DNA from 3 places in the Paenibacillus sp. FSL W8-1187 genome. Region 2 is predicted to be linked to each of the others. Evidence: riboswitches for the same ligand, from Rfam matches in the RefSeq annotation. Region 2 holds a riboswitch; each other region holds the start of a gene.
The links. A riboswitch is a leader RNA that binds a small molecule or an ion and turns the genes downstream of it on or off. The one in region 2 is predicted to bind thiamine pyrophosphate.
Positions count from the first base shown of each region.

Region 1: it holds a riboswitch for thiamine pyrophosphate, as region 2 does, so the genes downstream of both, NYE40_RS01935 (ECF transporter S component) here and thiC (phosphomethylpyrimidine synthase ThiC) in region 2, are expected to answer to the same signal.
Region 3: it holds a riboswitch for thiamine pyrophosphate, as region 2 does, so the genes downstream of both, NYE40_RS13895 (ABC transporter substrate-binding protein) here and thiC (phosphomethylpyrimidine synthase ThiC) in region 2, are expected to answer to the same signal.

Region 1 covers NZ_CP150181.1:411,937-415,205, reverse strand. The annotation lists gene NYE40_RS01945 (hypothetical protein) at 1-120, opposite strand, end outside; gene NYE40_RS01940 (aldo/keto reductase) at 426-1,358, opposite strand; TPP riboswitch at 1,510-1,619, shown strand; gene NYE40_RS01935 (ECF transporter S component) at 1,879-2,496, shown strand; gene NYE40_RS01930 (ABC transporter ATP-binding protein) at 2,501-3,269, shown strand, end outside.
Region 2 covers NZ_CP150181.1:1,941,116-1,944,384, forward strand. The annotation lists gene NYE40_RS08310 (leucine-rich repeat protein) at 1-724, shown strand, start outside; TPP riboswitch at 861-964, shown strand; gene thiC (phosphomethylpyrimidine synthase ThiC) at 1,334-3,094, shown strand; gene NYE40_RS08320 (ThiF family adenylyltransferase) at 3,213-3,269, shown strand, end outside.
Region 3 covers NZ_CP150181.1:3,188,882-3,192,150, forward strand. The annotation lists gene NYE40_RS13885 (ABC transporter permease) at 1-236, opposite strand, end outside; gene NYE40_RS13890 (MTH1187 family thiamine-binding protein) at 226-528, opposite strand; gene NYE40_RS13895 (ABC transporter substrate-binding protein) at 560-1,588, opposite strand; TPP riboswitch at 1,765-1,872, opposite strand; gene NYE40_RS13900 (hypothetical protein) at 2,009-3,269, opposite strand, start outside.

The sequences.
Region 1 (3,269 bases), 1.5 Mb from region 2:
CCGCGCAGCCTGCAGCACGACTTTTTCCGGCTGCAGCTCCGGCTGGCGCATCCGCGCAGCCTGCAGCACGACTTTTTCCGGCTGCAGCTCCGGCTGGCGCGTCCGCGCGGCCTGCAGCACGACTTTTTCCGGCTGCAGCCTCTACTCGCGTTGCTCCAGCCTTCCTCCCTGCTTGCCCGCGCGATCCAACCTCGAAAACGAAAGGAGCCTTCATCCACGGTGTGGATGAAGGCTCCTTGTCGACGCGCTGACGATTCTAAAGGGGGCTGAACCTGCCCTTCGCGAGCCGCCGGCCCTGGGCATCGGCGGCCCTGGCAGGCTTGACGCTCGCCTGCGCCTCGCCGGCGCTTAGGCGCGGGCCGCGCCGCCTACGCTCGCTCCGCGCCTACGCCCGCCCCTGCGTCCGCACGCTGCCGTCCCCCGCCTTACGCCCGCGCCGGAGCCGGGACATCCTGCGGATGCGGCTCCGTCACCAGCGCGACGGCATCGGCGTTGCTCTGCACCTGCTGCGGATTTTTGCAGCCGGGGATGACCGACGTCACCGCCGGATGGCGCAGGCACCAGGCGAGCGCCCATGCCGCCATGTCGACGCCCTCCGGCACTTCTTCCGCAGCGATGCGCTCCACTTCCTCGAGGCGGCGGCGCACCTGCTCCGCATCCTGGCGGTGGCGCACGTCGGTCGCGCCGAACTCCGTGCCCGGCTTGTACTTGCCGCTCAGGAAGCCGCTCGCTAGCGGCACCCGCGCCAGCACGCCGAGATCCTGCGCCTCGCAGGCCGGGAAGACGCGCTCCTCCGGCTTGCGGTCGAGCCGATTGTAGACGACCTGGATCGCCTGCGAGCCGACCCGCGTCGAGGCCTCGGTCTGGTGGAGGTTGTCGTTGCTGCCGATGGAGGTGCCCAGATGGCGGATCTTGCCTGCCTGCACCTGCTTGTCCAGCGCCGTCCACAGGTCGTCGTTGTCGAACGCCGCGTCCGGACCCGAGTGGAACTGGTACAGGTCCACGTAGTCGGTGCGCAGCGCTTTGAGCGAGGCGTCGAGCTGCCGCACGACATCCTCCGCGTCGTACACGTCGGTCCGCTTGAACCGCTCGTGGAAATGATGGCCGAACTTCGTGGCGACGATCCAGTCCTCGCGCCTGCGGCGGCTGAGGTACCCTCCGATGAGCTGCTCCGACAGATGGTCTCCGTAGCATTCCGCCGTGTCGATGAGGTTGATGCCGAGCTCCGCGCCCTTGTCGAGAATCGCGTCCGCCTCGTCCTGCGAGAAGTCCATGCCCCACTCCCCGCCGAATTGCCAGGTGCCGATGCCGACGACCGACACGTTCAGCTCCGTTTTGCCCAAGCGACGATATTTCATTGGCCAATCCCTCCTTTTCTTCCAGCTTACCCGCCTTTGAAAACGGATGCAACCGCCGACGCCCTCAACTCCGTCCGCAATGCCCGTCCTGCCGCCCGCCGGCACTCCCTATTGCCGAACCGGATTTTCCAAGGTATAGTAAGAGCACTTTCATAGCATGCATGGGGGCTCGATGAAGTCGGGCTGAGACTGCGGCCGCATGCCGCTGACCATTGATCTGATCTGGGTAATGCCAGCGTAGAGAGAATGCATCGCGCCAACTTGGGAAAGGCCCTGTCCGCTTAGGGACTTCCGTCCGCCGCTCCGTCCGGGCGGGCGGAGCCTTTCCTGTCCGGCCTGCCGCGTGCAGGCCGGCCGAGTCCTGCGTTCCGCCGCCATAGGGGGACGCGAGGCGCGCCTGTCCGATTCCATCTGCCCGCCGGCTGTCCGGCGGGCTTTTTTTCGCATCCGCCGACAGCAGCCGCTCCGGGATCATGCCGCTGTGAGAGACCGATTCCCCATCCGAAAGGAAGCTGATCCCATGTCCACCGCACCAGCCTCCGGCCGCGCGACGCGCGCCGGCAATCGCCTCACCCTCGCCGACATCCTCGTCACGATCGTCGTCTCGGTCGTCTTCGGCCTCGTCTACAAGATCTGGGGGCCGATGTACGACGTCCTCAAGCCGCTCGGCCTGCACGCCGAGCAGCTCAGCTACGGCATGTGGTTCATGGCCGGCACGTTCGCGTTCCTGCTCATCCGCAAGCCCGGCGTCGCCATCCTCGCGGAAGTCGCCGCCGCCGCGATCGAGGCGTTCCTCGGCGGATCGTGGGGCATCTCGACGCTCTGGTACGGCCTGTTCCAGGGCCTCGGCGCCGAGCTGTTCTTCGCGCTGTTCCTGTACCGCAAGGCCGGTCCGATCGTCGCCGTGCTCGCCTCCGTCGGCGCCGCCGTCGCCTCGATCTTCATCGACCGCTACTACGGCTACATCGACCAGCTCGCGTTCTGGAACTACGCGCTGTTCGTCTCCATGCGGCTGCTCGGCAGCGTCGTCATCGCCGGGCTGTTCGCCTGGGCGCTCGCCCGCGCGCTGGAGCGCACCGGCGTGACGAGCCTGCTGCGTCCGGCTTCGGCCAAGGACTACGACGCGCTGGATGGCTGAGCGGATGAGCGGCCTCAACCGGGGCGCGGCAGCGCCGGGTAACGAGGCGGAGTCGGGGAACGCGGAGGAGTCGGGAAAAGCGGCCAGTCAGGACGCGGAGCGCGCGGCTGCCGGCTCGCTGCGGACGGAAGCCGCCGGAGCGCCTGCCCGGAGCGGCGCTGCGGCCGTGCCGGTCGCGGCCGAGGCGATCGGCCTGCGGCTCAAGTACCCCGGCGAAGAAGCGCCGCTGCTGTTCCGCGACCTCGACGTGACGATCCGGCGCGGAGAGAAGGTGCTGCTGCTCGGACCGAGCGGCTGCGGCAAGTCGACGCTGCTGCAGGTGCTCGGCGGCCTCGTGCCGTCAGCGATCCCGATTCCGCTGAAGGCGGAGCGGCTCGTCGTGCCGGAGCGGCCCGGCTACGTGTTCCAGGATCCCGAAGCGCAGTTCTGCATGCCTTATGCGGACGAAGAGATCGCTTTTGCGCTGGAGAACCAAGCCGTCCCCCGCGAACAGATGCCGGAGCGGATCGCGGCCTGCCTCGAGCAGGCCGGGCTAGAGCTGCCCGACCCGCACACGGCCGTCTCGGAGCTGTCCCAAGGCATGAAGCAGCGGCTCGCCGTCGCCTCGATGCTGGCCGTCGATCCTGACGCGCTGCTGCTCGACGAGCCGACCGCGCTGCTCGACCCGGAAGGCACAGCTCAGGTATGGGACGCGCTGCGCCGCATCTGGGACGGCCGGACCGTGCTCATCGTCGAGCACAAGATCGACCTCATCGCCGGGGATATGGACCGCA
Region 2 (3,269 bases):
CAGCTTCGAGCTTGACGAGGCAGGAGTGCTGTATGAAGAAGACGGTGCCGTCTCTCCCGTAGCTTCCATCTTGAGCAAGCAAGCGGACGGCACGACGAAGGTGACCGTCAGCCGCCCTGGCTTCTCGGTGTACGCCTTGGCGACTCGAACCGTGAACTTTACTGATCTTGACGACTCCGCCGCCGCTCGCGTGATCGAGGCTTTGGCCGGCAAGTGGATCATCAACGGTACATCAGCGACGACTTATTCGCCCGATGCCAGCCTGAGCCGCGCCGAATTCACCGCCCTGCTCGTCCGGGCACTCGGTCTGAAGTCAACAGCGCTCGCCTCTTTCACCGATGTAAAAAAAGGCGACTGGTTTGCTGCCGACGTGGCGGCGGCCAGCGAAGCGGGGTTGATCCAAGGCATCGGCAAGGGAAAATTCGCGCCACATGACAAAGTCTCCCGTCAGGATCTGGCTGTTATCCTGGAGCGGGCATTGAAGCTTGCCGGCATCGAGTTGACGACCGATCAAACGGTCGCTTACACAGACCTGGCACATGCGGCCGCTTATGCCAGAGAAAGCATCCAGAAGCTTACGAACGCGGGCGTCTTGAACGGTTACTTGCTTTCGGGCAAGACCTATTATCAGCCCAACGCCCCGGCTGACCGTGAATTCGCCGCCGTAGCCCTGTACCAATGGCTCCTTAAGGCCAAGCTGATGAACGGATTCGATTTGAGCTAGTTTGAACTACCAATAGATTAGAAACTTAAGTTTAAAACCACATGCGAGAACACTCCTTGTGGTTTTTTTTTATTATTTGTAGAATGAAAAGTTCGAACTTGACGACACCTGAAAGACAGCGTATATTCAAAACCAAGATATCCACTAGGGGCGCCCGCAAGGGCTGAGATAAAGCGAAGCTTTGGTCCCTTTGAACCTGATCTGGGTCATGCCAGCGTAGGAAAGTGGTCGAATCGCGCAACGTTTGTATCGGTCTGCGTCCATTCGCCGCTTCCTGTCCGGGAGGCGGCTTTTTTGCGCCTCGCCAAGCGGATGGGAAGGAGGCGACGACGTTCGGATAAGAAGGGGAAAGGCAAAAGAGACAAGGGCGGCACGGTCGGAAGGCTTCGCCGGCTGCCTTGCGTCGAAGGCGGGGGAATCACTCCCATCCGGACTGCCCTTGAACCCTTCTCCCGAAGCCCGCCCCAACCTGGCGGCGGGCGCAGACCTGGCCAAGCCCCTCCGTGCCGGCTCGAGGGCGAGCCGTCACGGAACGATGCGCGAGCACGGCTTTCTTTGCTCTCTAGCCTCCTAGCGGATATTCCACAACCGCGAGGAGGTTTTTTTCATATGCCCATCCTGACGAAGCCGCTGCCGGGGAGCCGCAAGGCCTACATCGACGGAAAGACGCCGGGCGTGCGCGTGCCGGTGCGCGAGATCGCGCTGACGGACAGTGACATGCGCGGACAGCAGGTGCCCAACGAGCCGGTGCGCGTGTACGACTCCAGCGGTCCGTATACGGACGAAAGCTATGTCGCGGACATCCGGCGCGGCTTGCCCGCCTTGCGAGAGCGCTGGATCGCGGAGCGAGCCGACACGGAAGCCTACGACGGCCGCGAGGTGCGTCCGGAGGACAATGGCTTTACGGATGCGGAGAAGGCGGCGGCAAAAGGCGCGGAGCGGTTCCCGCCGACCGGCCGCAAGCCGCTGCGGGCGAAGCCCGGCCGCAACGTGACGCAGCTGCATTACGCGCGGCGCGGCATCGTGACGCCGGAGATGGAGTTCATCGCCCTCCGCGAGGGCATGGAGCCGGAGTTCGTGCGCAGCGAGGTGGCCGCCGGCCGCGCGATCATCCCCGCCAACATCAACCACCCGGAGATCGAGCCGATGATCATCGGGCGGCATTTTCATGTGAAGATCAACGCCAACATCGGCAACTCCGCCGTCGCCTCCTCGATCGAGGAGGAGGTCGAGAAGATGACGTGGGCGACGCGCTGGGGCGCGGACACGATCATGGACCTGTCCACCGGCAAGAACATCCATACGACCCGCGAATGGATCGTGCGCAACTCGCCCGTCCCGGTCGGCACGGTGCCGATCTATCAGGCGCTGGAGAAGGTGAACGGCAAGGCCGAGGACCTCAGCTGGGAGGTGTTCCGCGACACGCTGATCGAGCAGGCCGAGCAGGGCGTCGACTACTTCACGATCCATGCGGGCGTGCTGCTGCGCTATGTGCCGCTGACGGCGAAGCGCGTGACGGGCATCGTCAGCCGCGGCGGCTCGATCCTGGCGGCGTGGTGCCTCGCTCATCATCGGGAGAACTTCCTGTACACGCATTTCGAGGAGATCTGCGAGATCATGAAGGCGTACGATGTCAGCTTCTCGCTCGGCGACGGCCTTCGTCCCGGCTCGATTGCCGACGCCAACGACGAGGCGCAGTTCGCGGAGCTGGACACGCTCGGCGAGCTGACGAAGATCGCCTGGAAGCATGACGTGCAGGTGATGATCGAAGGCCCCGGCCATGTGCCGATGCACCTCATCAAGGAGAATATGGACCGCCAGCTCGCGGTGTGCGACGAGGCGCCTTTTTACACGCTCGGTCCGCTGACGACGGACATCGCGCCGGGCTACGACCATATCACGAGCGCGATCGGGGCGGCGATGATCGGCTGGTTCGGGACGGCGATGCTGTGCTACGTGACGCCGAAGGAGCATCTGGGCCTGCCGAACAAGGAGGATGTGAAGGAGGGCGTCATCACCTACAAGATCGCTGCCCATGCGGCCGATCTGGCCAAGGGCCATCCACGCGCGAGGCTGCGCGACGACGCGCTGTCCAAGGCGCGCTTCGAGTTCCGCTGGCGCGACCAGTTCCATCTGTCGCTCGATCCCGAGCGGGCGATGAGCTATCACGACGAGACGCTGCCCGCCGAGGGCGCGAAGACGGCGCATTTCTGCTCGATGTGCGGACCGAAGTTCTGCAGCATGCGCATCACGCAGGACATCCGCGACTATGCGGAGCGCGAGGGGCTGGAGACAGCGGAGGCGATCGAGGCGGGCATGAAGGAGCAGGCGGACGCCTTCAAGGCGGGCGGCGGCAAGCTCTATGCTTAAGGAGAGCCCGACGGAGAGAGGGGCCATCGTCGGCGGGACCGGTCAGACGGAGGAAGGAGCGGCCTTAGGCGAGGTCGGTCGGACGGAGGGAGAGGCGGGTGCAGGCGGGGCCGGACGGATGAAGCCAGAAGCGAGAGCAGGCATGGTTGGCGGGACAGAAAAGGCCGGTCGGACG
Region 3 (3,269 bases), 1.2 Mb from region 2:
GCGAGCACGGCGAGCGGCGGCCACGCCGCCTTCAGCCGCAAGCGCGTTCGGCCGCCGGCCCGCGCACGCGCCGACTTAGCGCCATTGGCCGCCGCTCCGGCCCGCTCCGACGCGGCGCCATCGGCTGCCGCTCCGGCCCGCTCCGACGCTGCGCCATCGGCTGCCGCGTCGCGCCGGACGGCTTCGCGTCCGTCCGCCTCGTTCCGATCCGGCCCGCGATGGCCGCTACCGGCCATCCGGATATTTTTCGAGCAGGCGGTCCATCGAGGCTCCGCTGCCCGGATTGTAGTAGATTTTCACCTGGGAGATGACGGACGGGCAGCCGAGCTCGGCCAGCGCCTCGCTCATGCGGGCGACGACCGCGAGCAGCTGCTGCAGGTCGCCCTCCATCGTCGTCTCCAGCGGAGCGACGCGATAAGGCACGCCGGCCTCCTTGATGATGTCGATCGCCCGGTCGACGTACGGCAGGACGCTTTCTCCTCCCGGCGTCGTCGGCAAAATCTGGATGCTTACCAGCGCGTTGGCCATGTCGATGCTCTCCTCTCGTTCGAAACAGGGATCAATTTCCGTCTGCGGGCAGGAACTCGTTCGTGAACGCCTTCGCCAGGTCCGGCTTGGCGTCCATCAGGCCGTGCTCGACCATCCAGTCGGCGTACCCGTTCCACACCTCGGCCTTCTGCTCGCCCCAGCGGGCGGCGTCATCCTGGTATTTCGGGCTCAGCCACTTCTGGCTGGCGCGCACGAGCTCCGGGTTCAGATCGGGCACGGCCGCGATCAACGTTTCCGCCGCGCCTTCCGGATCGCGGATCGCGTCCTCGTAGCCGGCTGCCGCGCCGGCGACGAACGCGCGCACGAGCTCCGGCCGCTCGGCGATCAGCTTTTCGCTCGTCTGCAGCAGCGGCGTATAGTAGTCGAGCTTGTCGCTATAGTCGGTCAGATAGACCATGTTCAGCTGCTCGCCGCGCAGCTCCGCCTCGACGCCCGTCCATCCGTAGAAGATCCAGGCGAAGTCGATGTCGCGCTTGACGGCGGTGAAGAAGTCGGCGTTGCCCATGTTGACGATCTTGACCTGGCCGACATCCGCCTGCTGCTCCTGCATGAGCGAGGCGAGCACCTCCTGCTCGACCGGCGCTCCCCAGCCGCCGTACGTCTTGCCCTCGAAGTCCTTGGGCTCCTTGATGCCCTTGTCCGCCGGCGAGGCGAAGCCCGACGTATTGTGCTGGATGACCGCCGCGACCGAGACGAGCGGCAGCTCTTGCGTGCGCGCGAGCGTCAGGTTTTCCTGATAGCCGATGCCGAACTCCGCCTCGCCCTTGGCGACGAGCGTATCGGCGGCCGTCCCTTCGGGCGGCTGCACGATCTCGACGTCGAGCCCTTGCTCCTTGAAGTACCCCTTGTCGCGCGCCACATAAAGGCCGGTATGGTTCGTATTCGGCGTCCAGTCGAGCACGACCTTCACCTTTTGCAGCGGCGCGTCCGTCGCCGCCGCTCCGCCGTTCTCCTGCTCGGCGCTGCCGCCGCAGGCGGCCAGCGCGAGCGCCAGCGCCGCCGTCAGCATGCCGCTTGTCCATCTTGTCTTGCTCCCCATGTCTCTCCCCTGCTTTCTTCTCTCTCATGCCCGCATCGCCTTCGTCGCCGTCCGCCGTCCGATCCGCGCAGCCGATCCCGCCCGAACAAAAAAAGACGTCTCCCCAAGGAAGACGTCGTGATGGATCGCAGATCGAGACTTGCCGTACGGAAGCTCCCGAAAGGGCTGCTCCGCGGCGAGTCGGCTGCATACGGTTCCTACGCTGGCATTATCCAGATCAGGTGTACGGGTCGGGATGCTTCTCCCCTCTCAGCCGGCGTGCGCCAGCTCCCCAGCTATGCGGTTGTCAATAGTGCCATTATAGCAGAGCTCGGGCCGATTGCAACCGGATTGAAAAAGGACGCGGCCGGATTGCGGCAAGTCCGCAAGCCTGCAAGCCCGCAGGCCCGTTAGCGCCCTCCCGGCCGGACGCCGCTTTTGTCAGAGCCACTCCAGCTCGACGCGGACGCCCGCAGGGCGGCCTTCGTGGCGCAGCAGCAGCGTGGACGAGGCGGCATGGAACTCCGCCTCTACCGCATGGCCGCCGGATGCGTCAGCGCCCGGCCCGGCCAGCGGGGTATCCGCCGCGCAGGCGCGGATGCGGCTCGGCATGGAACAAGCGCGCAGCCTCGTGCTCACCGTCATCTCGGACGGCGACTCCGACACGTAGCGGAACCGTCCGCCTTCCCGAGCCGCGTCCCGGACGCGGGAGGAGCTGACAAGCACGGAGGCGCGCCGCGCCGCCTCCGCCGCTCCCGGGCCGGCGTGCGCAGAGCCTGCCTGTGCCGCTCCCGCTCCCGGGCCGCCGTGCGCGGACCCCGCCTCCGCCTCTCCCGCTCCCGGGCCGCCGTGCGCGGACCCCGCCTCCTCCGCTCCCGCTCCCGGGCCGCCGTGCGCGGAGCCCGCCTGCGCCGGCTCCTCCTCGCCCCAGCCGCCGGCCGCTTCGCCCAGATCGTACAGCAGGGCGTCCTCGCCCGGCGCGAGCTCGATCCGATTCCGCACCGTCAGCTCCGCGTCGAACAGATCGACAAACGCTCCCTCGAGCACGGCCGAGCCGCCTGCCGCTTCGCTCTCGTCCAGCGCATGCGCGATCACATAAGGACCGCGCCGGATGCGCAGCAAGCCGCTCTCGCGGTAGTCGTCCGCCTCGCCGCGCAGCTCCAGCGCGCGCCGGATCGCGCCGAGCACGCGCTCCGCGCCTGCCGCGGAGCGCGACAGCTCGGCCGGATGGCAGCGCAGATGCAGCAGCGCGCCCTCCCCGACGGCATGCTCGCCCGGCTCCGGTTCCCGGCCTAGCCCCATCGCCTCGAACAGATGCTGCTCGGGACGCTCGTAGACGCGGCTTCCCGCCCCGCGATTCCACCATTCGCGCACGCCGTGGAACGGATCCGAGCCGTCGCCGGCATAGATCAGCACGCCGCCCTCCCGCGCCCATTGGGCGAGCGCCTGATGGATGCCGGGATGCTCCGGCTTCATGAACTCGTAGCTGAGCAGCAGGACGCGGTAGCCCTCGAGATAGCCGGGGAACGTCAGGATGTTGTCGAGCTGGACCGGGCGCAGCGGGATGCCCTTCTTGACCGGCGGCAGCGCCAGTCCGTAAAAGGCCGAGAAGTCCAGCAGCTCCAGCTGCCGCGTCGTCAGTCCGTCCGCCGCCTTCGTGCCGTCGTAGTTGAACTCGCCTCCGTCCTCTCCCTCCCCGAGC